4 regions of the Thalassotalea sp. HSM 43 genome follow, and region 2 is predicted to be linked to each of the others. Evidence: predicted binding sites of a transcription regulator. Region 2 holds the regulator's gene; each other region holds the start of a gene.

Region 1 (5,016 bases), 120 kb from region 2:
ACATCAAATAAAGCATATTACGGCTTGGCAATAAAGCCAACAGCGTCATATACAGACGCTAATACCTTGCCCGCTTGTGCTGAGGCTTTCTCAGCCCCTTCACGCATAACCTGATTTAGAAAGGCCTGATCTTGACGATACTCATGGTACTTTTGCTGGATAGGTTGCAACATCGCTACAACGGCTTCAGCAACATCACCTTTTAGATGACCATACATTTTATCTTCGTATTTCGGCACGAGAGATTCGACACTGTCACCGGTTGCACAAGACAACAAACTCAACAAGTTTGAAACTCCAGGCTTCTCTTCAAGGTTGTAATAAATACGCGCTTGCTCATCAGAGTCTGTTACCGCACGCTTTATTTTCTTGGTAATTTTCTTTGGATCTTCTAATAAGCCAATAAAGTTACCGGGGTTGTCGTCCGACTTAGACATTTTCTTGTGAGGGTCTAACAAGCTCATTACCCGTGCACCGTTTTCTGGGATATAAGGATCCGGCACGTTAAAGGTGTCGCCGTATAAGTTGTTAAAACGGTTCGCGATATCGCGTGCTAATTCCAAATGTTGCTTTTGGTCTTCACCTACCGGCACTCGATTGGCAGAATACAAAAGAATATCCGCCGCCATAAGCACAGGATAAGTAAACAGGCCTGAATTGATATCAGCACCAGCTTTACTCGATTTATCCTTAAACTGAGTCATGCGGTTTAGTTCACCCATTTGCGTGTAACAGTTTAACACCCACGCTAATTGGCTGTGCTCTGGCACTTGTGATTGAACAAATATGGTGCTCTTATTATGATCGACACCACACGCCAAATATAACGCAAGTCCATCAAGAACCGCTTTGCGTAAATCATCAGGGTTTTGTCGTACGGTAATCGCGTGCAGGTCTACCAGTGAGTAGAAACACTGATGATCATCTTGCATGCCCACCCATTGGCGCAAAGCACCGAGGTAGTTACCAATAGTCAGCTCACCTGATGGCTGACAACCACTTAATACGATTGGCTTAGTCATTTTGGTCCTTATAGAGTGCTAACCTAGATCGGCCTGCGCCAGTTCACTGCGCATTTGGTCAATCACGGCTTTATAGTCATTTTCAGCAAAAATCGCCGAGCCAGCGACAAACATGTCCGCACCAGCCTCGGCAATTTCTTTAATATTATTCACTTTGACACCGCCATCGATTTCGAGGCGAATATCATAGCCACTTTGCTGTATTTTCTGTTTTACTTGTTTCAACTTAGTCAAAGTTGACGGAATAAAGCTTTGCCCACCGAAGCCAGGGTTTACCGACATCAGTAGAATAACATCCAGTTTATCCATGACGTAATCGAGTACATGCAATGGTGTTGCCGGATTCAATACCAGTCCCGCTTTACAGCCGTTGTCCTTAATTAACTGTAAGGTACGGTCAACATGATCACTTGCTTCCGGATGAAAGGTAATGATATCTGCACCAGCTTTAGCGAATTGTGGGATCAACGAATCAACGGGTTTGACCATTAAATGCACATCAATTGGTGCCGTAATGCCATAATCACGTAGTGACTTACACACCATAGGGCCAATGGTCAGGTTCGGTACAAAGTGATTATCCATCACATCGAAATGAACGACATCAGCACCAGCTTCCAGTACTTTCGCAACATCATCACCCAAACGCGCAAAGTCAGCGGATAGGATCGATGGTGCAATTAAAAATGACGACATAATAACAGCCTAAGAGTTATTTTTTACAGGTGCGTTACTTTACCAAAAATAAGCGCTAATAGAGAAGTAACAATGCGTAAATAGTGCAAAATATTAGCAAATTTCAACGCGCACAAAAAATGCACAACTCGCACTAAAATAGAGCAGCGACTCTAAATTGGTGTGTCTTTTGATCTCCATGGGATCCTCTAGCGCCCTTTAACTATATGTGTTGTAGCATTTTTTTAACATTTGGCATTGCCTTTGCAACTCCCTTGTCAGTTCGTTAATAACAAATTTAAAAAAATAACTTTATACAGGTAGGAATAAAATGAAAAATATCTTCAAAACATCGTTGCTGATGGCAACATTAGGGGCAAGTTCATTTATGGCCAGCACCAACGTTGCTTTGGCTGAAGTAAGTGGTAACGCAGGTGTTGTTTCTCAATACTTCTTCCGCGGTATTATGCAAACAGATACGGCTTCAGCAAGTGCTGGTCTTGATTACGAGAAAAATGGTTTTTATGTTGGTACTTGGGGTGCTGATGTAACTGACGGTTTAGAAATCGACTTTTACGCTGGATACGGTTTTGAAACAGAATCAGGTTTAGGCTTAAGCATTGGTGCGACTACCTACCAATATACCGGTGATTTTGACTCTGATTATAACGAAGTAAACCTAGGTTTAAGTTATGGTTTTGTGTCTTTGTCATATAACGTTGGTGTTCATGGCGAAGATGATGATTTAGGCATTGAAGAGTCAGATTATGATTTTGCCTCAATTACTGCTGAATACGAAGGTTTTTACGCGACGTTTGGTACTTGGGGCCAAGATTTCGAAGGTGATTACTTTGAACTAGGTTACGGCGCAGAAGTTGCTGGTTTTGATGTTGGTGTTGCCATCATTAGCAACTCAGAAGAATTAGATGTTGAAACCGGTGAAGGTGAAGAGTCAATGGTATTTAGTTTAAGCAAAACTTTCTAAGACCAATCACTTTGTAGAGAAGGCGGCATATCGTAATGATATTGCCGCTTTTTTGTTTGCAATTTGATCACCCTGCTCATATTCTGACACTATGAATGAAGAACCATCAAAACCATCGCTCGGTATAAAACAAGTGATCAGCAGTGTCGCTGCAGCGCTACTCGGCGTGCAAAGTGATGACAATCGAAAGCGGGACTTTAGCGAAGGTAAATTTAGTCACTTCGCCATTGTTGGCGGTATTGCAGTGACGTTATTTGTATTGGCATTAATCGCTATTGTGCAAATAGTGTTGAGTCTAACCTAACTGCTGCGCGATGACTTAACGCTTAGACTTGTATAGCGCCAGTAGTTCACCAACTTTATTACGGCCATTGGCCTTTTGACTGATGGTACGAGCGACCTTAATCGACTTTAACTTATCGGCGTGTTCATAAATTTTACGCGTCCAAATGGTGTCGTGATTAGAAATAAGCACAGTCACTTTTTTATCACGCGTCACTTCTTCTGCTGCGTTAGCTAAATCCGCTTGTTCGTCTAGACCAAAACCATTACCAGCGTAACTGGTAAAACTGGCGGTTTTGCTTAACGGCACATATGGTGGATCGCAATAAATAACATCACCATCTTCAGCACGCGCAAAGGTATCACGATAGTTTTCACAAACAAAATCTGTAATTTGCGCTTTGTTAGCAAACGCCAATAGCTCTTTTTCAGGAAAGTATGGGCGCTTGTACTTACCAAATGGTACGTTGTAGCCACCTTTTGAGTTATAACGACATAAACCGTTATAACCATGGCGATTCATATACAAGAACATCAAGCTGCGTTGATAGGCATCACTGGTGTCATTAAATTGACTGCGCAGCAGATAATACTCTTCAGCGACGTTATATTCTGGGGTAAAAAGTTTGCGCGCATCGGCAATAAACTTCTCAGGATTTTTCTTTAGCGTCAAATATAAGTTTATTAAGTCTTTGTTGATGTCATTCAACAAGTACTGATCATAATTGCTATTAAGAAAAATAGAACCCGCACCAGCAAAAGGCTCGATTAAACGCTTGCCTTTGGGCAGCATCTTACCAATGGTATCGCTAAGGGTGTATTTGCCACCGGCCCACTTAAGGAAGGCTCTTTGCTTTTGCGTCATGTTATTGTTCTTGTACTGCTTATGCCCGGCGGCTGATAGGGATTGCGATGCAGTTAAATAACCTGCTGCAACTGTTCACGGCTTATGTTATCAAAAATCTCGGTTTTGCCAATAGCCGTCGGCACAATTAACCGAATTTTCCCAGCCAGATTTTTCTTATCACGCGCCATATGCTTGAGATAAGAATCGATGTTCATTTCGCTAGGTCCAGCAATGGGTAAATCAAAATAAGCGATTAGGTTTTTAATACGCTCGACATCAGCATCGGTTAAGTGACCTAATAATTTAGCTAAGTTTGACGCTTGCACCATACCAGTGGCAACCGCTTCACCATGTAACCATTTACCATAACCCTGCTCAGCTTCAATCGCATGACCAAATGTATGGCCAAGGTTTAACATGGCTCGTACACCAGACTCTTTTTCATCCGCAGCGACGATATCAGCTTTTGCCTGACAGCATTTAGCAATCATGCTAGCGAGAATGTGTTGGTCACCTTGCTTAATGTTTTGCTTGTTGTCTTCTAACCAGCAAAAGAATGGGTAATCACCGAGAATGCCGTATTTAATTACCTCAGCCATACCCGCGGCAAATTCGCGTGAAGGTAAGGTATTTAGGCTATCAACATCTATAAGCACCGCCTGAGGCTGATAAAAGGCGCCAATCATGTTTTTACCTAAAGGATGATTGACCGCGGTTTTACCGCCAACAGAAGAGTCCACTTGCGACAACAATGTGGTTGGGATCTGAATAAAATCAATACCACGTTGATAACACGCGGCCGCAAATCCGGTAATGTCACCAATGACACCACCACCTAAAGCAATTAAGGTTGAGTCACGACCATGGATATTAGCCAGCAGATGAGCCATGATTTTTTCAAAATTAGCCAACGATTTTTGCGCTTCACCATCGGCTAAAATAACAACGTCTAGTTGATAATTCGCCAATTGTTGCTTTAACGCGTTTAAATAAAGTTTATCGACTACATCATTTGTTACGATGCAGACGCGTTGGCCTTTAATATAAGAGGAAATTGGGCTGTCAGTTAACAGCCCTGATTCGATAAAGATAGGGTAACTGCGTGAACCGAGTTCAACTATCAATTCCGACATGGATATTAGAAATCCAGTTTATCGACGATCTTGTTAGCAACGACTTTTGCGCTTTGATCATCTGTTTGAACA
Region 2 (5,016 bases):
TCAAAATAACCCAGGGCACTTTGACTATCGAAGCCGATTTAGTTCAAGTCAGCAATGAAAACGATTCACAGGCAAAAAAATATTTGGCTAAGGGAACACCGGCCAGATTTAGCCAAACGCTCGATAATGGTGATCAAATTGAATTGCAAGCCAATGAAATTAGCTACTCACCATTAACCAATATCATCGTTATTCGTGGTAATGCCAAAGTAAGTCAGCAAGGCAGCATGGTGCAAGGTGATGTGATTACCTATAACCTTGAAACCGAGCAGCTTACTGCCGATGGTGATGGCAGCGGCATTGTGACCACAATTATCGAACCTGAAGTGAAAGACAAGATCAACAAAAAAGACAATAACGAAACCACTGAACAAGAACAGTAATCATGACTGCAACGCTCGAAGCCAAAAATCTCGCTAAGGCCTATAAAGGTCGTAAAGTTGTTAAAGATGTCAGTATGACGGTTAAAGCCGGTCAAGTAGTTGGCTTGCTGGGTCCTAATGGCGCAGGTAAAACCACATCGTTTTATATGATTGTCGGCCTAGTCGCTAGCGACGAAGGTACCGTGACACTGAACAATGTTGATCTTACCTTATCGCCTATGCATGAGAGAGCGCGTCACGGCATCGGATACTTGCCTCAAGAAGCATCGATTTTTCGCAAGCTTTCTGTCTACGATAACATCATGTCTATACTGCAAACCCGCAAGGAAATGACGGCAAATGAGCGTCAAGAAAAGCTTGAGTCGTTGGTTGAAGAGTTCAATATCGGTCATATCGTAGAAAATACTGGGCAAAGCCTATCCGGTGGTGAACGTCGCCGCGTCGAAATTGCCAGAGCATTGGCGGCGGATCCGCAATTTATCTTGCTCGATGAACCGTTTGCCGGTGTTGACCCTATTTCAGTGGGTGACATTAAAAAAATTATCTTACATTTAAAAGAACGTGGTATCGGTGTCCTTATCACCGATCACAATGTTCGTGAAACTTTGGATGTATGTGAGCATGCCTATATCGTTAGCCATGGTGAGTTGATAGCCCAAGGCAATGCTGAACAAGTTTTATCAAATCAACATGTACGAGACGTCTACCTAGGCGAGAAATTCACGCTATAGTTATAACTAGTGCAAGGAAAAAACGCCGCAATGATACAGGCTTAATTGCTTGGTTATGCATTGCCACTTGTATTCTGTTTTATGGAAAGCAATTAACTAATGAGACCAAGTCTTCAGCTGCGCATTGGCCAGCACCTAACGATGACTCCACAATTGCAACAAGCGATAAAATTGTTGCAACTATCGACCTTGGATCTACAACAGGAAATTCAGGAAGCGCTTGAAAGCAATCCATTGCTGGAAGCCGATGACAATCAGCAACAAAGTAATGAGGCAAGCACCACCGAAAGCAACGGTTTAGATGGCAGCGAAGATGCAACGCCAACACAAGATGAAATCACCACCAGTGAAGCCTTAACCCAAAATGAAATCCCAGAAGAGCTGTCTGTCGACTCAACATGGGAAGAAAGCTTTAGTGCCGGAGTCTCCAATACTGGAATGGCATCCGGTAATGACGATACCGTCTATCAAGGTGAAACCACGGAAAACATCCATGATCACCTTACCTGGCAGATGGAACTAACACCATTTACTGAAACCGATAAAACCATCGCGGTGGCGATTATTGACGCCATCGACGACGCCGGTTACCTAACGGTCAGCACAGAAGACATCCAAGAAAGCTTAGGCGATGATGAGATTGAATTAGACGAAGTTGAGGCGGTATTAAAGCGCATCCATATGTTTGATCCAATTGGCTCCGGCGCGTGTTCTATTCAGCATTGCTTGCTGATTCAACTTGACCAATTTGACGCTGGCACGCCGTTTCTCAAAGAAGCAAAACTGGTTATCAATAATCATATTGACTTACTCGCCAATCGCGATTTTCGCACCATAATGCGTAAAACCAGACTTAAAGAGCCACAACTTCAAGAAGTGATGCGCTTGATTCACAGTCTTAACCCACGTCCAGGCGATGCCATCGTGCAAAACGAGGAACAATACATCATTCCTGATGTCAGTGTGTTCAAGAAAAACGGCCGATGGGTGGTTGAGCTAAATCCAGAAACTGCACCTAAACTAAATATCAATAATCACTATGCTTCGCTGGCAAAAACCAGCTCGGCGGAAGATAGCCAATTTATACGTTCGCATTTGCAGGAAGCAAAATGGTTTATTAAATCATTGGAAAGCCGCAATGAAACTCTGATGAAAGTGTCCAATTGCATTGTACAACAACAACAGGGCTTTTTTGAACATGGACCGGAAGCTATGCGTCCTATGGTACTGAACGACGTTGCCGAAGCGGTTGAGATGCACGAATCGACAATTTCTAGGGTTACCACACAAAAGTACATGCATACGCCGCGAGGAATATTTGAATTAAAATACTTCTTTTCAAGCCATGTGAGTACCGAAAACGGCGGGGAGTGTTCGTCTACTGCAATTCGAGCTTTAATTAAAAAACTGGTCGACGCTGAAAATCCGAAAAAACCATTGAGCGATAGTAAAATGGCGGAGCTTTTGGCAGATCAGGGGATTAACGTTGCACGCAGAACGATAGCCAAATACCGAGAGTCTTTGGGCATTCCTCCTTCAAACCAAAGAAAAAGCTTAATTTAAGCCAAACCATAAGGAAACAGCTTATGCAAATCAATCTTTCTGGTCATCATGTTGAAGTTACTGCCTCTATGAGAGCGTATGTTGAACAAAAATTTGAAAAACTTGAACGTCATTTCGACCACATAAACAATGTTTATGTTGTATTGAAAGTAGAAAAGCTGCAGCAAATCGCCGAAGCCACACTGCACGTCAATCAGGGAGAGATTTTTGGCTCCGCTGAAAATGAAGACATGTATGCCTCCATTGATGCACTTGTGGAAAAACTAGATCGCCAAGTGCTAAAACACAAGGCCAAACTGTCTAAACATTAACTATATGAAACTCGCTAATTTGTTATCTCCGGACTGCACCATATGTGCAGCTCCGGGCAACAGTAAAAAAAATATTCTAGAGCAAATCAGTGTACTTGCCGCTAATAAAATCTCTACTTCGTCAGCCAAAGAGCTGCTAAACGACCTTATCGACAGAGAAAAACTCAGCAGTACCGGTATAGGCAAAGGCATCGCCATCCCGCATAGTAAAATCGATAACACTGAACAACCTGTGGCGGTGTTAATCACCACAGATAAGGCGGTCGACTTTGATGCGATTGATAATAAGCCTGTCGATATATTTTTCGCTTTATTCGTTCCTGAAGATAGCTGCCAACAACACCTAGAAACTCTGGCAAGTGTTGCGAAATACTTTTCAGACAAAGATAATAGTAAAAACGTGCGCCGCTGTACCAGCGCCGATCAACTCTATAGACTGGTCGCTAATGGCTAACAGGAGCAAGCAATGAAGTTAATGATCGTCAGTGGCCGATCCGGTTCTGGTAAAACCGTCGCCCTTCGAGTACTCGAAGATCTCGGTTATTATTGCGTTGATAATATCCCGGTAAACCTTTTACCCGCGTTGACCCATACCGTCATTAACGACTACGAAAATGTTGCTGTGTCATTGGATGTGCGTAACTTACCGCATAACCCGGAAGATGCTCGCGAGATAATTGATTATTTACCCAGTACGGTTGAGTTAAGCATTCTCTATCTTGACGCTGATGATCAAGAATTGGTGCGACGTTACAGCGAAACTCGCCGATTGCACCCTTTGATTCGTCAAAACATGGCGTTAGATCAAGCGATATCATTAGAGAAAAAGCTACTCGACCCGGTGGCCAGTCGCGCCAATCTTTATATTAATACCACCAGTTTGACGCCACATCAGTTAGCGGATTTAGTGCGTGAACGAGTGATGGGCTCAAAAACCGGTTCTTTGGTTATAGTGTTTGAATCATTTGGTTTTAAATATGGTGTGCCAACCGACGCCGATTATGTCTTCGATGCCCGCTTTTTGCCAAACCCATTTTGGGAACAAGGGCTAAAGCCATACAATGGCCTCGATCAACCGGTTCAAGACTTTCTTGCTAGCCAACCGATTGTCACTAAGTTTATTTGGCAGATAAACTCTTTTATGATGACTTGGTTGCCACATTTAGAACGTAATAACCGCACCTATTTAACCATAGCGGTTGGATGCACAGGCGGGCAGCATCGCAGTGTTTATATTGCTGAAGCTCTCGCCAAACAATTTCGCAAAGAAGAACGAGATGTGCAAATTCGTCATCGCGAACTTACTAAATAGCGACGCTAAGACTCGCGACCAAGTTATCCAGGAAAGCAACGGCCATGTACACTTGTGAATCACGCTTCGTAAAAATAGAAAATAAACTCGGCTTACATGCAAGAGCTGCAACTAAACTGGCTAAATTAAGCCAAAACTATCGTGCCACCATCACCATTAAACTGGATGACAAGTCCGCCGACGCCGACTCCATTATGGGCTTAATGCTGCTCACTGGCAGTCAAGGAAAAACCGTTGAAGTGATCAGCGAAGGCGATGATGCCGAACAAGCACTGAGCGCGGTTTGCCAATTATTCGGTGATAAGTTTGATGAAGCTGAATAGCCGACAAACCCGCCACTAGATTTTTAACACCTCGTTAAGCAACTGATTTAGCAGCTAACTTTTGACAAAAATACAGAACTCGCGGAAATATTAGCTGATAATTTCCGCTAATTACGTTACACTTCAACCAGATAACTCATATTAATGGGACGCAATCTAATCCTATAGGTTTGCTATTCGCGCTGCAATTGTAGCTCAACCCATCAATATCAAAATTAAACAATAACAGCACCCTTGAGCATGAGGTGGAACGTGCCAGAGTTGTCAGAACAGGAAATCAGCCAACAAAGACTACTGGAAATAAATACCGCTCTCGACAGTGGTATGTTCGTGTACGTGCGAAAAATGTTCCAGAGCATGCCTGCCTATGACATCGCCTTATTACTTGAATCA
Region 3 (5,016 bases), 2.0 Mb from region 2:
ACGCTTAAATACACAAGATCCGACCGAAACCTTGTTAGCGCAACTCGCTGATACCGGTCATGATTTGAAGAGCTTAAATGCTCGCTATTGTCAGATGTTGTATCAACAACTTGGCACCTATGATGCGGTTGCAACTCACACACAAATAGACAGGCGCACAGTCAAAAAATATGTCGATCAATTAAACGCTGAATCATGAGGGACTAGGGACTAACTATTAGAATTAGGATCAAGGCTTAAAAGTCAGGGGTTAGCGGCTGCGGCCTGTTAGGTAATATTTTATTTCTTGATAAAACATGACCCAATCCCCCATCAAGCTATAAAGTGGGTAGGTGAAGGTCGCAGGTCTGTTCTTCTCAAAAAAGAAATGCCCTACCCAAGCAAAACCATAGCCTATGACTGGCAACAACCACAGCAATTTATATTGGCTGGTCAAAAGTGCATAAGCTAAGGTAAACAACACCAAAGCACTGCCAGCAACATGTAATTTCCGGCAGGTGCGGTTTTTATGCTGCGACAAATAAAAAGGATAAAACTCTTTAAAGCTTTGGTACTGTTTGGGTTCGGTTGCCATTAGGATTCTCGATAATGCACCATCAAAGGTCCGGTAACTTGTCCAACGGTTATTTCCGTTAGCGTTTTATAATCACACTCTTTAAAGAACGCTTTGTATTTATCGGATGTAACGTAAATCACCACACCTTCACTGCTGCTATCGTCTTCTAAGGTGGCATTAACCGCCGCCATCAAATAATGGCCAAAGCCGTGGTGCTGATGTAATGGGTGAATTGCCGCAAACGAAAGGATATGAAAACGTTGAAATGGCACAGCATCAATGATCTGTTGCTCTTTTTGGATCATTTGCTTAGTCGATACATAACCTGCTGACAGCATCATTTTTAACCGCCAATGCCAGAATCTCTCGGATCCAAAGCCGTCGGTTGGGCTATGCAAACAGGCAACGCCAACTAAGGCTTCACCCTTATAGATCCCCAAGATAGGTTGATTGGCCTGCCAAAACGCCGCCAGTTCTTCACGAATCGCTGCTCGTAGTTTTTGTTCGTAATCGCCACTGCCGGTATCAAACAACTCGATAAAGACAGGATCATCGTGATATGCCTGATATATCAAAGAAGCGGCTAACTTAAGCTCTGGTGCGGACAAATAAGCTGCCCTAACATCAGAATCCGTTTTCACTTGTACGTCGTTCATGACTACCCCATAGTTTCATTATTGGCAATGTATTAGCTGGGTAATGCGCTTATTATATTTTTATTATCGATTACCTTGGTGCGATACATGCGTTTTATAACGTTGGAAAAATCACCATATCAAGTCAGGTGAAAGCAAGTCAAACAAAATATTGGTCAGTTTTTCTACATTATCTATACTGCTAATAGTTGCCAGTTTATTTGGCGATAGGCTGTAAGAACCTTGAGGGGATCGCTATGGATTTATCACAACATAATTTAAAAAACCTGTTTGCACAATTAGGTTTGGATAGCAGTGATGCGTCAATGAAGATATTTATTGAGCGTCATAAAGGCGTACCAGAGCACATGCATCTATCGCAGGCCCCATTTTGGAAGCCGTCTCAATCACGATTTATTGAGCAGGCCATTGAGCAAGATTCAGATTGGAGCGAAATTGTCGATGTACTCGACAGTATGTTGCGTTGATAACTCAAAGGCATAAAATTAAGCGCATTCATGCAATGCCATTAACCAAGTCATGATTTATAGGCTGTTCGGATGATGCTTACTTCGAGGTGCTTACTTAGAGGTGCTTACTTAGATGTTATTACTTAAAGGTAATTACTTAGAGGTAATGACTTAAAGATTAATACTTCGAGGTGATAGATGTGAAAAGGCCAATGCTATTACTACCAGCATTGGCCCCGTCAAAGCGCTTAGAATATTTACACAGCGTTAGATTTCTGAATAAGCGCTTTCCCCCCACGCTGCTAATTTGCCATCTTTAAACACCAATGGTGTACATTCATCTTTGGTAGTCATGCTGTCTGAATGCTTGCGATTGGTGCGATAAAATAATACTTGAATATTTTCGCCATCTTTTTCATACAATTCAGTGAAATCCGGTACACCAAGTAAATCTTGAGTCGCGCTATATTCCATGCCTACTTGTAAGCGAGCAATCTTTTTACGGTTTTCGTATTCACGCTCTTCATGATCCGCCAAGTGGCTAAAATCACCTTCGCCGTCGGTTGCAACAACGATACAACCAGATAAACCTAAAGACAGTGGTGCAACAAGTAATAAAGCAGCTAACGATTTTTTCATTTTATTTCTCTCTTGAATGTTTCGTTTTTAAGTCGAAAATTATTTTTTGATTTAGTTATTACAAAGCAAATAGGTTGCCAACTTTTTAAACCGTTGTTTTTAAAAGGTTTTGTTGTTTTAACAAATAATTTACAGGTGACAACGTTAGTCTATTTCGCTATTATTTTGTCAATTTGACAACTTTATTGAATTTATCATCAGACAGTGACCTATGGATAATCAACAACACATATATCAAGCCTGTACCGAGATTGCCAAACAAGGTAAGACTCCTTCGATTGCCTTAATCAAAGCTCGAGTAGCCGCGGGTACGCCATTAGCATTAATTATCAAAGGCTTACAGACTTGGCAGAAAAATCCAAAACTTGGCGAGTCAACGTCAGCAACGCCACAATCCGCGCCAGCAAAAGCCAAACCAATGGGCGATGATATTGAGCAACGTATTGCTAGTGCCATCCAACCATTGCAACAACAAATTGATGATTTAAAGCAGCAAATTGCCGAGTTAAAGGCGAAGAGCTAAGGGCTAAGGGCGAAGAGCTAAGAGCTAAGGGCTAAGTTCTCAAGGCTATAGACTCAGAACAATAGATTCAATGCTCAGGCCTCAACAACCAAGACTCGGCAAAGAGTCTATTGCTCGGCTTCTTGCTGACTGTAGCTCAGGCTAGCAATAAACTCTTGTAGGTTTTTCGCAACGAACTTGCTCGGCTCTAAGCCGACAGGTTCGGCCCATACTTCACCATTATCGTTTTTTATTACCAAGTTAATTTCTTCTTGATCGGTTACCGCAAAAAACAGCGTTTCTGCTTGTTGTAAACGACGTTTCATTAGTACATGACCAATCAAATTTTGTTGCAGTCGTTCAAAATCTTTGCCATTCCAGGCCAGCAATAACTCTAATTCCCCTTGCTCACAGCGACAAGGAATCGCTTCTGAATACACTGCCATAAAATATTCTTTGATATCGTTATGCAGCGTTAGTTCTAGCGCTTTTTCAACATTATCAAAGCTTAATTCATCTTCTATATCAACAGCTTGCCAGCTAATAAAGCCATCACCATCAATGGCACCTAGCTCACATGGAGACGGCCAATCGTCATCATGTTCGATGATTGGCAATTTAGCGGTTTTTTGTTGATGGAACTCTGCGTAGCCCTTGGCGAACTGGGCAAGGCTTTTTTGTAATGGACTCATGAGTTAAAATAAGCTTTGGTTACGACATTGTTAGTCGTATTATAGCGAACCCATTGTTTTTATTGCCATCAAAAAGTTAACTTATGTCAAAATATTCAAATCGTGATGAACTCAAATCATTGGTCCTTGGTAAAACCACCGACTACACCAGTGACTATGCGCCACATTTATTGCAAGCCGTTCCTCGTTCGTTAAATCGAGATGATTTGAACCTGAGCGGTGAACTGCCATTTAAAGGTGAGGATGTTTGGTATGGCTACGAACTGTCTTGGCTAAATAACAAAGGTAAACCCGTGGTTGCGGTTGCCGAATTTCGCATCCCGTGTACCAGTGATAATTTGATCGAATCAAAATCATTTAAGTTGTATTTAAACAGCTTTAATCAAAGCCGCTTTGCCCGTTGGCAAGACGTTGAGCAAACACTTGGCAAAGACCTAAGTAAAACCGCAAATGCCGAGGTAAGTGTGACTTTGTTTGCAGTGGACGACTGCCCTGCGTTGGCCATTAGCGATATTGATGCGGTTTGCATTGATGATTTGGATATCGACATCAATGATTATCAATTTGACCGCACATTATTGGCAAATGCCAGTGACAAAGGCGCAGTGGTTAGTGAACAATTAATTTCCCATCTGTTGAAATCCAATTGCTTGATCACCAATCAACCGGACTGGGGCAGCGTATATATCAGTTATCGCGGCAAGCAAATCGACAAAGAACAATTGTTACGTTATTTGATTTCATTTAGACAACACAATGAGTTTCATGAGCAATGTGTTGAGCGAATCTACACCGATATAATGGAGTTTTGCCAACCGGAATCATTAACGGTATTTGCGCGCTATACTCGTCGTGGCGGCCTAGATATCAATCCGTTTCGCTCAAGTGAGTTCGCCATAGCGCCACAAAACCGCACCTTACGACAATAGCATCAAAAGCTTTTTTAAGCGCCCTGCCACCCCTAAAATTGATAAATTTTATGTTTGCAAGCAATGACTTAACGAGTCATTGCTTGTTACAATTTTAATTTGCACTAAACTGATAAATAGACCAAGTTAAAACTTATCATAACGTCATAATTAGCTTGGCTTTTCGCGCTATATAACAATAGCTACTATTTTGCGCCAGTCGTATTTTAAGGGGTGCCTATGCAAATCGAATTGAACCCAGTCGGCAACATGTGTCTTCTTTCGCCACTTGAAGTGGATCTTCTCCAGCATTCTGCCAATTCAGAACTTTATCAGCTTTATCGCAACTGCTCGCTCGCGGTGTTAAACGTTGGCAGTACTACCGACGATGCTGAAGCCATTTACGAAACATACAAAGATTTTGATATTCAAGTACTTAAACGAGAGCGTGGCGTTAAACTACGTTTAATTAACCCACCAAGCCATGCCTTTGTAGACGGTAAAATCATCAAAGGTATTCAAGAACAGTTGTCGGCGGTGTTACGCGATATCTTATTTATCTCCAGTCGCTATTTATCACAACCTAAACCTAGGCCGCAAAGCCTGATCACCCA
Region 4 (5,016 bases), 1.7 Mb from region 2:
TTTTTGGCACAATGGCGTTTATGATAGCAGGTCTTGGAAATCCTAATTTACCTGATTGGAGCTTAGGATATATCTATTGGCCTGCGGTACTCGGTATTGCGTCAACGTCGACAATACTCGCTCGATATGGAGTGAAACTTGCCAACCGCTTGCCAGTGAAAACAATAAAAAAAGTTTTTGCCGCATTCTTGATATTAGTGGCAATAAAAATGATGTTTTAAAACGGATTGTCTATGACATTTGCAGCTATTCAATTTCCACAAATTGATCCCATTATTTTTTCCGTCGGCCCTGTTGCTTTGCGCTGGTATGGATTGATGTACCTAATTGGTTTTATCTTTGCCATGGTTTACGCCAATAAAGCGGCCGATAAATCCAATGGCGTGTGGAGCCGAGACCAGGTTAGTGACCTATTATTTTATGGCTTTCTTGGCGTCATTGTTGGCGGTCGAGTCGGCTATGTATTGTTTTATAATTTTGACTATTTCTTAAGTGACCCGCTGTATTTATTCAAAATATGGACCGGTGGCATGTCATTCCATGGCGGCTTACTAGGCGTATTAACGGCTATATTGTTGTTCGCCCGTAAAGAAAAAAAGTCCTTCTTACAAGTTGGTGATTTTGTCGCGCCACTGGTGCCATTTGGCTTAGGGGCAGGGCGCATCGGTAACTTTATTAACGCCGAGCTTTGGGGCCGAGAAACTGACGTCAGTTGGGCAATGGTTTTCCCAAGCGATCCATTGGGGCTTGCTCGCCACCCATCGCAATTGTATGAGTTTTTCCTCGAAGGCGTGGTATTGTTCTTTATGGTTTACTTTGTCAGTAAACATACAAAAGCGACTGGTGTCGCGGGCGGTACATTTTTAGCCGGTTATGGCGCATTTCGATTTATCGTTGAATTCTTTAGAGAACCAGATGCCCATTTAGGCTTTATTTTTAGCTTTATTTCTATGGGGCAAATATTGTCCTTACCTATGGTAATTGGTGGTTTGGCATTGATTATCTGGGGCTTAAATCAACACACAAACGACACAAGCAACAAGCAAACCAAGGGAGCGCACTAATGAGACAGTATTTAGATCTTTGTCAACGCATTATCGACGAAGGTGTTTGGGTAGATAACAAACGTACCGGCAAGCGCTGTCTTACGGTTATCAATGCTGACTTACAATACGATGTGGCCAATAATCAATTTCCATTGATCACCACACGTAAAAGCTTTTATAAAGCAGCCATTGCGGAATTGCTTGGTTATATCAAAGGTTATGATAATGCCGCTGATTTTCGTGCGCTTGGCGCTCGTACTTGGGACGCCAACGCTAATGAAAACAGCGTATGGTTGAACAACCCATACCGTAAAGGTGAAGATGATATGGGCCGCGTCTATGGTGTACAAGGTCGTTCTTGGCAAAAGCCAGACGGCGGCACCGTAGATCAGTTAAAGAAAGTGGTCGATAATTTGAAAAACGGTAACGATGACCGTGGCGAAATTATCTCTTTCTATAACCCTGGCGAATTTCATATGGGCTGTCTACGCCCATGCATGCACACCCATAATTTCTCGTTACTAGGTGATACATTGCATTTGACGAGCTTCCAGCGTTCATGTGACGTACCATTAGGGCTTAACTTTAACCAAATTCAAGTGTTTACGTTTTTAGCCTTGATGGCGCAAATTACCGGTCATAAAGCGGGCACCGCTTTTCATAAAATTGTCAATGCGCATATCTATGAAGATCAGTTAGATTTAATGCAAAATGTTCAACTTAAACGTGAACCGTTAGCTGCACCTAAGTTAGAGATTAATCCAGATATTAAAACCTTGGAAGATGTCGAAAAATGGGTTACCGCGGATGACTTTAAAGTGGTTGGTTATGAGCATCATGATCCGATTCAATACCCATTTTCGGTATAGCTTTTACGTATAGCTTTCTGTTCGCTTAAATCGTTTGACCAAACGCTTAGCAAATTGCTTAACAAAACGTTTAACAAGCAGCTTAAACAAAACTTAAAGAAAAAGGAGAACAGTGATACTGTTCTCCTTTTTTATCTATATCTATTAACTAGTTGGTCAGGGCTAGTTGAAGCTGTGTCGAGTTCGCTGCTATGCTCCGGCGAACTCAGACAAGTTAACTAAGCTCTTAACTAAGCTCTGCGTCTCGCAAATCGTAATCCTAGTAGACCACTTGCAAGTATAAGCAGTGAAGTTGGCTCAGGAACTTCTGACGGTGGGTTCGTACCATCACAGCTGCTCGGTAAATCACTTGTTGTGCTTACTTCATCTTCGTTACACATACGAGCGTAAAAGCTGATATGTGACACTTCTTGCATCTGACCATTAGGACCGATGAAAGGAGAATCCCAAGTGAATATGTAGTCGCCAGACTCTTCATCGAATGCGGCGCCAAAATCAAGCCAGTAGCCAACGTAAACATCAGGATCCGCAGCAGAACCGCCTTTTAGTACAACCATGATGTCATAACCATCGATAGGATCAAAGGTGAACATCCCAGACTCAGCAGGAACATTTTCCCCTTCGTCTTTCTCAAGGAACATCCAATCACTGTAACCAAACATCATGTCTACGTTAACTTGTAACGGGTCTTTAATGAAATCATTAGTTTCTGAGCCCATATCACATGCAAAGCTTTGTTCGATACCAATGTATCTATCTTCACATGGAGCCATGTAGCTTGCGTTTGCCCCGAATGCTGAAAACGCGAGTATTAACACGGCACCTATTATACTTTTTCCTTTCCACATAACCTTGCCTCTTGGGTTTTATTGTTAACTGAATAATTGAGTTGAACAAAGCAATATACATTCCAATATTTTTTTTATGTTATATTTCAATGTCTTATTTGTGTTTCTCGGTTGCTGACTCGGTGGGTGCTTGATTCGAGTGTAAAAAAGCCTGTCAGTATCAGAATTGCAGCTAACAGCCATCTTATTGAAAGGTAACAACTTTACATTAAAGCCATTGTTTTAAGGCTGGATTTATCTTTATTCTGACGGTGTTGTTGATGCTACAGGCTATGTTTATAAAGGCGTTGAGGGGTAGGGGATCAAGGAGATAAAAATGATATTTGTTTTGAAAGGGTAAACAAAAAGAGAACAGGATCACTGTTCTCTTTGTCATTGGTTCTTCAGGCGAAGGCCTAAGATGCGTTGGAGATAAAGACGAGTCTATTAAACTCTTTTTCTTGCGAAACGTAATCCCAGTAATCCACTTGCTAAAATCAGTAACGAAGTAGGCTCTGGCACTTCTGACGGTGGGTTGGTACCGTCACAGTTGCTTGGCAGACCATCGGTGGTCGATGCTTCGTCACACAAGCGAGCGTAAAAACTGACGTGTGAAACATCTTGAATTGGTCCATTAGGGCCAACAAATGGTGACTCCCAAGTGAAAATGTAGCTGTCAGATTCTGCATCATACGCTGATTCAAAATCTAACCAGTAGCCAACATAGACATCTGGGTTTGCTGCTGCACCACCTTTTAGTACAACCATGATGTCATAGCCGTCCATCGGATCAAAGGTGAACGTACCTGATTGACCCTGACCTGAGTTGCTTTCATCTTTAGAGAGGAATTCCCAATCATCATAACCGAACATCATGTCTACATTGACTTGAAGCGGATTGAGTTTGTCATTGTTGACGGTACCCATGTCACAGGCATAACTTTGCTCAACACCGATATACATTTCATCACAAGGCGCCATGTAACTGGCCTTGGCGGCGAATGAGGAGAGTACGAGCAGCAACATAGCACCAATCAGATTCTTTCCTTTAAACATAAGATTTCCTCTTGAATTTTGTCTTTAGCCGTTAATTTGGAACTCGGGCTAAAGGTTGCAATATCCATTCCGAAATAATTTTTACTTATCTTATTAGTGACTTGACGTCGAAATAGGTATGAAAACAAAAGGCAAAGTAGTGATTTGTAAAAAATTCTGACACCAGTTCAGGCCTTGTGGAAAAAGGGATGACGGACTTTTTTACAGCTTTTAAGGGGCTTTTTTAAGGTTTTTAAGGTGGCTTTTTTTAGGCAAAAAAATACCGCCAAAAGGCGGTATTTCTAAAAAAACTTTAGCAAAAACTCAATTAAAGAGCTTTGATTTTTGCATTTAAACGACTCTTAACACGAGACGCTTTGTTTTTGTGGATTAAACCTTTACTTGCGTAACGGTCTAAAATTGGTGTAGCAGCTACCATTTCTTGTGTAGCAACTTCTTTGTTACCAGCTTCAATTGCAGCGATAACTTTCTTCACGTAAGTACGCATCATAGAGCGACGTGAAGCATTGTGTTGGCGACGCTTCTCAGATTGGACAGCGCGCTTCTTAGCAGACTTAGAGTTAGCCAAGGTGAACTCCTAAAATTTAAATAATATAGCCATAATTTAAGGCTGCGAAATATGCCTGTTTTTTCCGCCAATGTCAAACGTTTTAACTAAATAAAATCGATTAACTGATGATTAGGATGAAATAGCGGTTTTAACCCAGCCCGTCAAAGGATATGATACTAACATAATTGGCCCCTGAACCGAAACTTTACCGGCCTTGGTAACCAAATTATTAATAAAAATAACAAAGGAGCAGCAATTTTGGCTAAGCGTTTGCTTAAATCTGGCCTAATAGTCAGTTTTATGACCCTCATATCAAGAGTACTGGGTTTGGTCAGAGATATCGTTATTGCTGACAAGATTGGTACCAGTGCGGGTGCCGACGTATTCTTTTTTGCAAACAAAATCCCAAATTTCTTGCGTCGATTATTTGCTGAAGGCGCATTTGCACAAGCTTTTGTGCCGGTATTGTCTGAATATCAGCACCAAGATCAAGCCAATGGCACAAACGAAAGCAGAGAGCTGATAGCTAAAGTCAGCGGTACATTAGGCGTCATTGTCTCGGTTGTCACCTTGTTTGGCATGATAGCCTCGCCTGTGGTGGTTGCGTTATTTGGCTTTGGCTGGTTTGTCGATTGGCTTAATGATGGCCCTAACGCCGCTAAATTTGA

What was found. Region 2 encodes sigma-54, which starts transcription at its own class of promoters, with help from an activator protein. Its sites were predicted from a motif close to GTTGGCACGNNNNTNGNNT; they were not measured.
Region 1: E2K93_RS09905 (TorF family putative porin) is a predicted target of sigma-54. The motif match lies at 1,949-1,967, and genes of this name have one in related genera.
Region 3: E2K93_RS01905 (DUF3192 domain-containing protein) is a predicted target of sigma-54. The motif match lies at 2,364-2,382, and genes of this name have one in related genera.
Region 4: E2K93_RS03115 (PEP-CTERM sorting domain-containing protein) is a predicted target of sigma-54. The motif match lies at 2,812-2,830, and genes of this name have one in related genera.

What each region holds. Positions count from the first base shown of each region.
Region 1 covers NZ_CP038493.1:2,308,751-2,313,766, reverse strand. The annotation lists gene trpS (tryptophan--tRNA ligase) at 18-1,022, opposite strand; gene rpe (ribulose-phosphate 3-epimerase) at 1,041-1,718, opposite strand; gene E2K93_RS09905 (TorF family putative porin) at 2,029-2,682, shown strand; gene E2K93_RS09900 (DUF2970 domain-containing protein) at 2,774-2,986, shown strand; gene E2K93_RS09895 (Dam family site-specific DNA-(adenine-N6)-methyltransferase) at 3,002-3,829, opposite strand; gene aroB (3-dehydroquinate synthase) at 3,883-4,944, opposite strand; gene aroK (shikimate kinase AroK) at 4,950-5,016, opposite strand, start outside.
Region 2 covers NZ_CP038493.1:2,427,779-2,432,794, reverse strand. The annotation lists gene lptA (lipopolysaccharide transport periplasmic protein LptA) at 1-383, shown strand, start outside; gene lptB (LPS export ABC transporter ATP-binding protein) at 386-1,114, shown strand; gene E2K93_RS10440 (RNA polymerase factor sigma-54) at 1,214-2,677, shown strand; gene hpf (ribosome hibernation promoting factor) at 2,701-2,988, shown strand; gene ptsN (PTS IIA-like nitrogen regulatory protein PtsN) at 2,993-3,442, shown strand; gene rapZ (RNase adapter RapZ) at 3,455-4,300, shown strand; gene E2K93_RS10420 (HPr family phosphocarrier protein) at 4,345-4,623, shown strand; gene mgtE (magnesium transporter) at 4,876-5,016, shown strand, end outside.
Region 3 covers NZ_CP038493.1:419,082-424,097, forward strand. The annotation lists gene E2K93_RS01885 (sigma-54-dependent transcriptional regulator) at 1-199, shown strand, start outside; gene E2K93_RS01890 (DUF962 domain-containing protein) at 251-574, opposite strand; gene E2K93_RS01895 (GNAT family N-acetyltransferase) at 574-1,212, opposite strand; gene E2K93_RS01900 (DUF2789 domain-containing protein) at 1,449-1,679, shown strand; gene E2K93_RS01905 (DUF3192 domain-containing protein) at 1,929-2,300, opposite strand; gene E2K93_RS01910 (hypothetical protein) at 2,512-2,823, shown strand; gene syd (SecY-interacting protein) at 2,931-3,494, opposite strand; gene queF (NADPH-dependent 7-cyano-7-deazaguanine reductase QueF) at 3,578-4,423, shown strand; gene ppnN (nucleotide 5'-monophosphate nucleosidase PpnN) at 4,643-5,016, shown strand, end outside.
Region 4 covers NZ_CP038493.1:741,254-746,269, reverse strand. The annotation lists gene E2K93_RS03130 (sulfite exporter TauE/SafE family protein) at 1-221, shown strand, start outside; gene lgt (prolipoprotein diacylglyceryl transferase) at 234-1,064, shown strand; gene E2K93_RS03120 (thymidylate synthase) at 1,064-1,915, shown strand; gene E2K93_RS03115 (PEP-CTERM sorting domain-containing protein) at 2,146-2,763, opposite strand; gene E2K93_RS03110 (PEP-CTERM sorting domain-containing protein) at 3,190-3,798, opposite strand; gene rpsT (30S ribosomal protein S20) at 4,106-4,366, opposite strand; gene murJ (murein biosynthesis integral membrane protein MurJ) at 4,607-5,016, shown strand, end outside.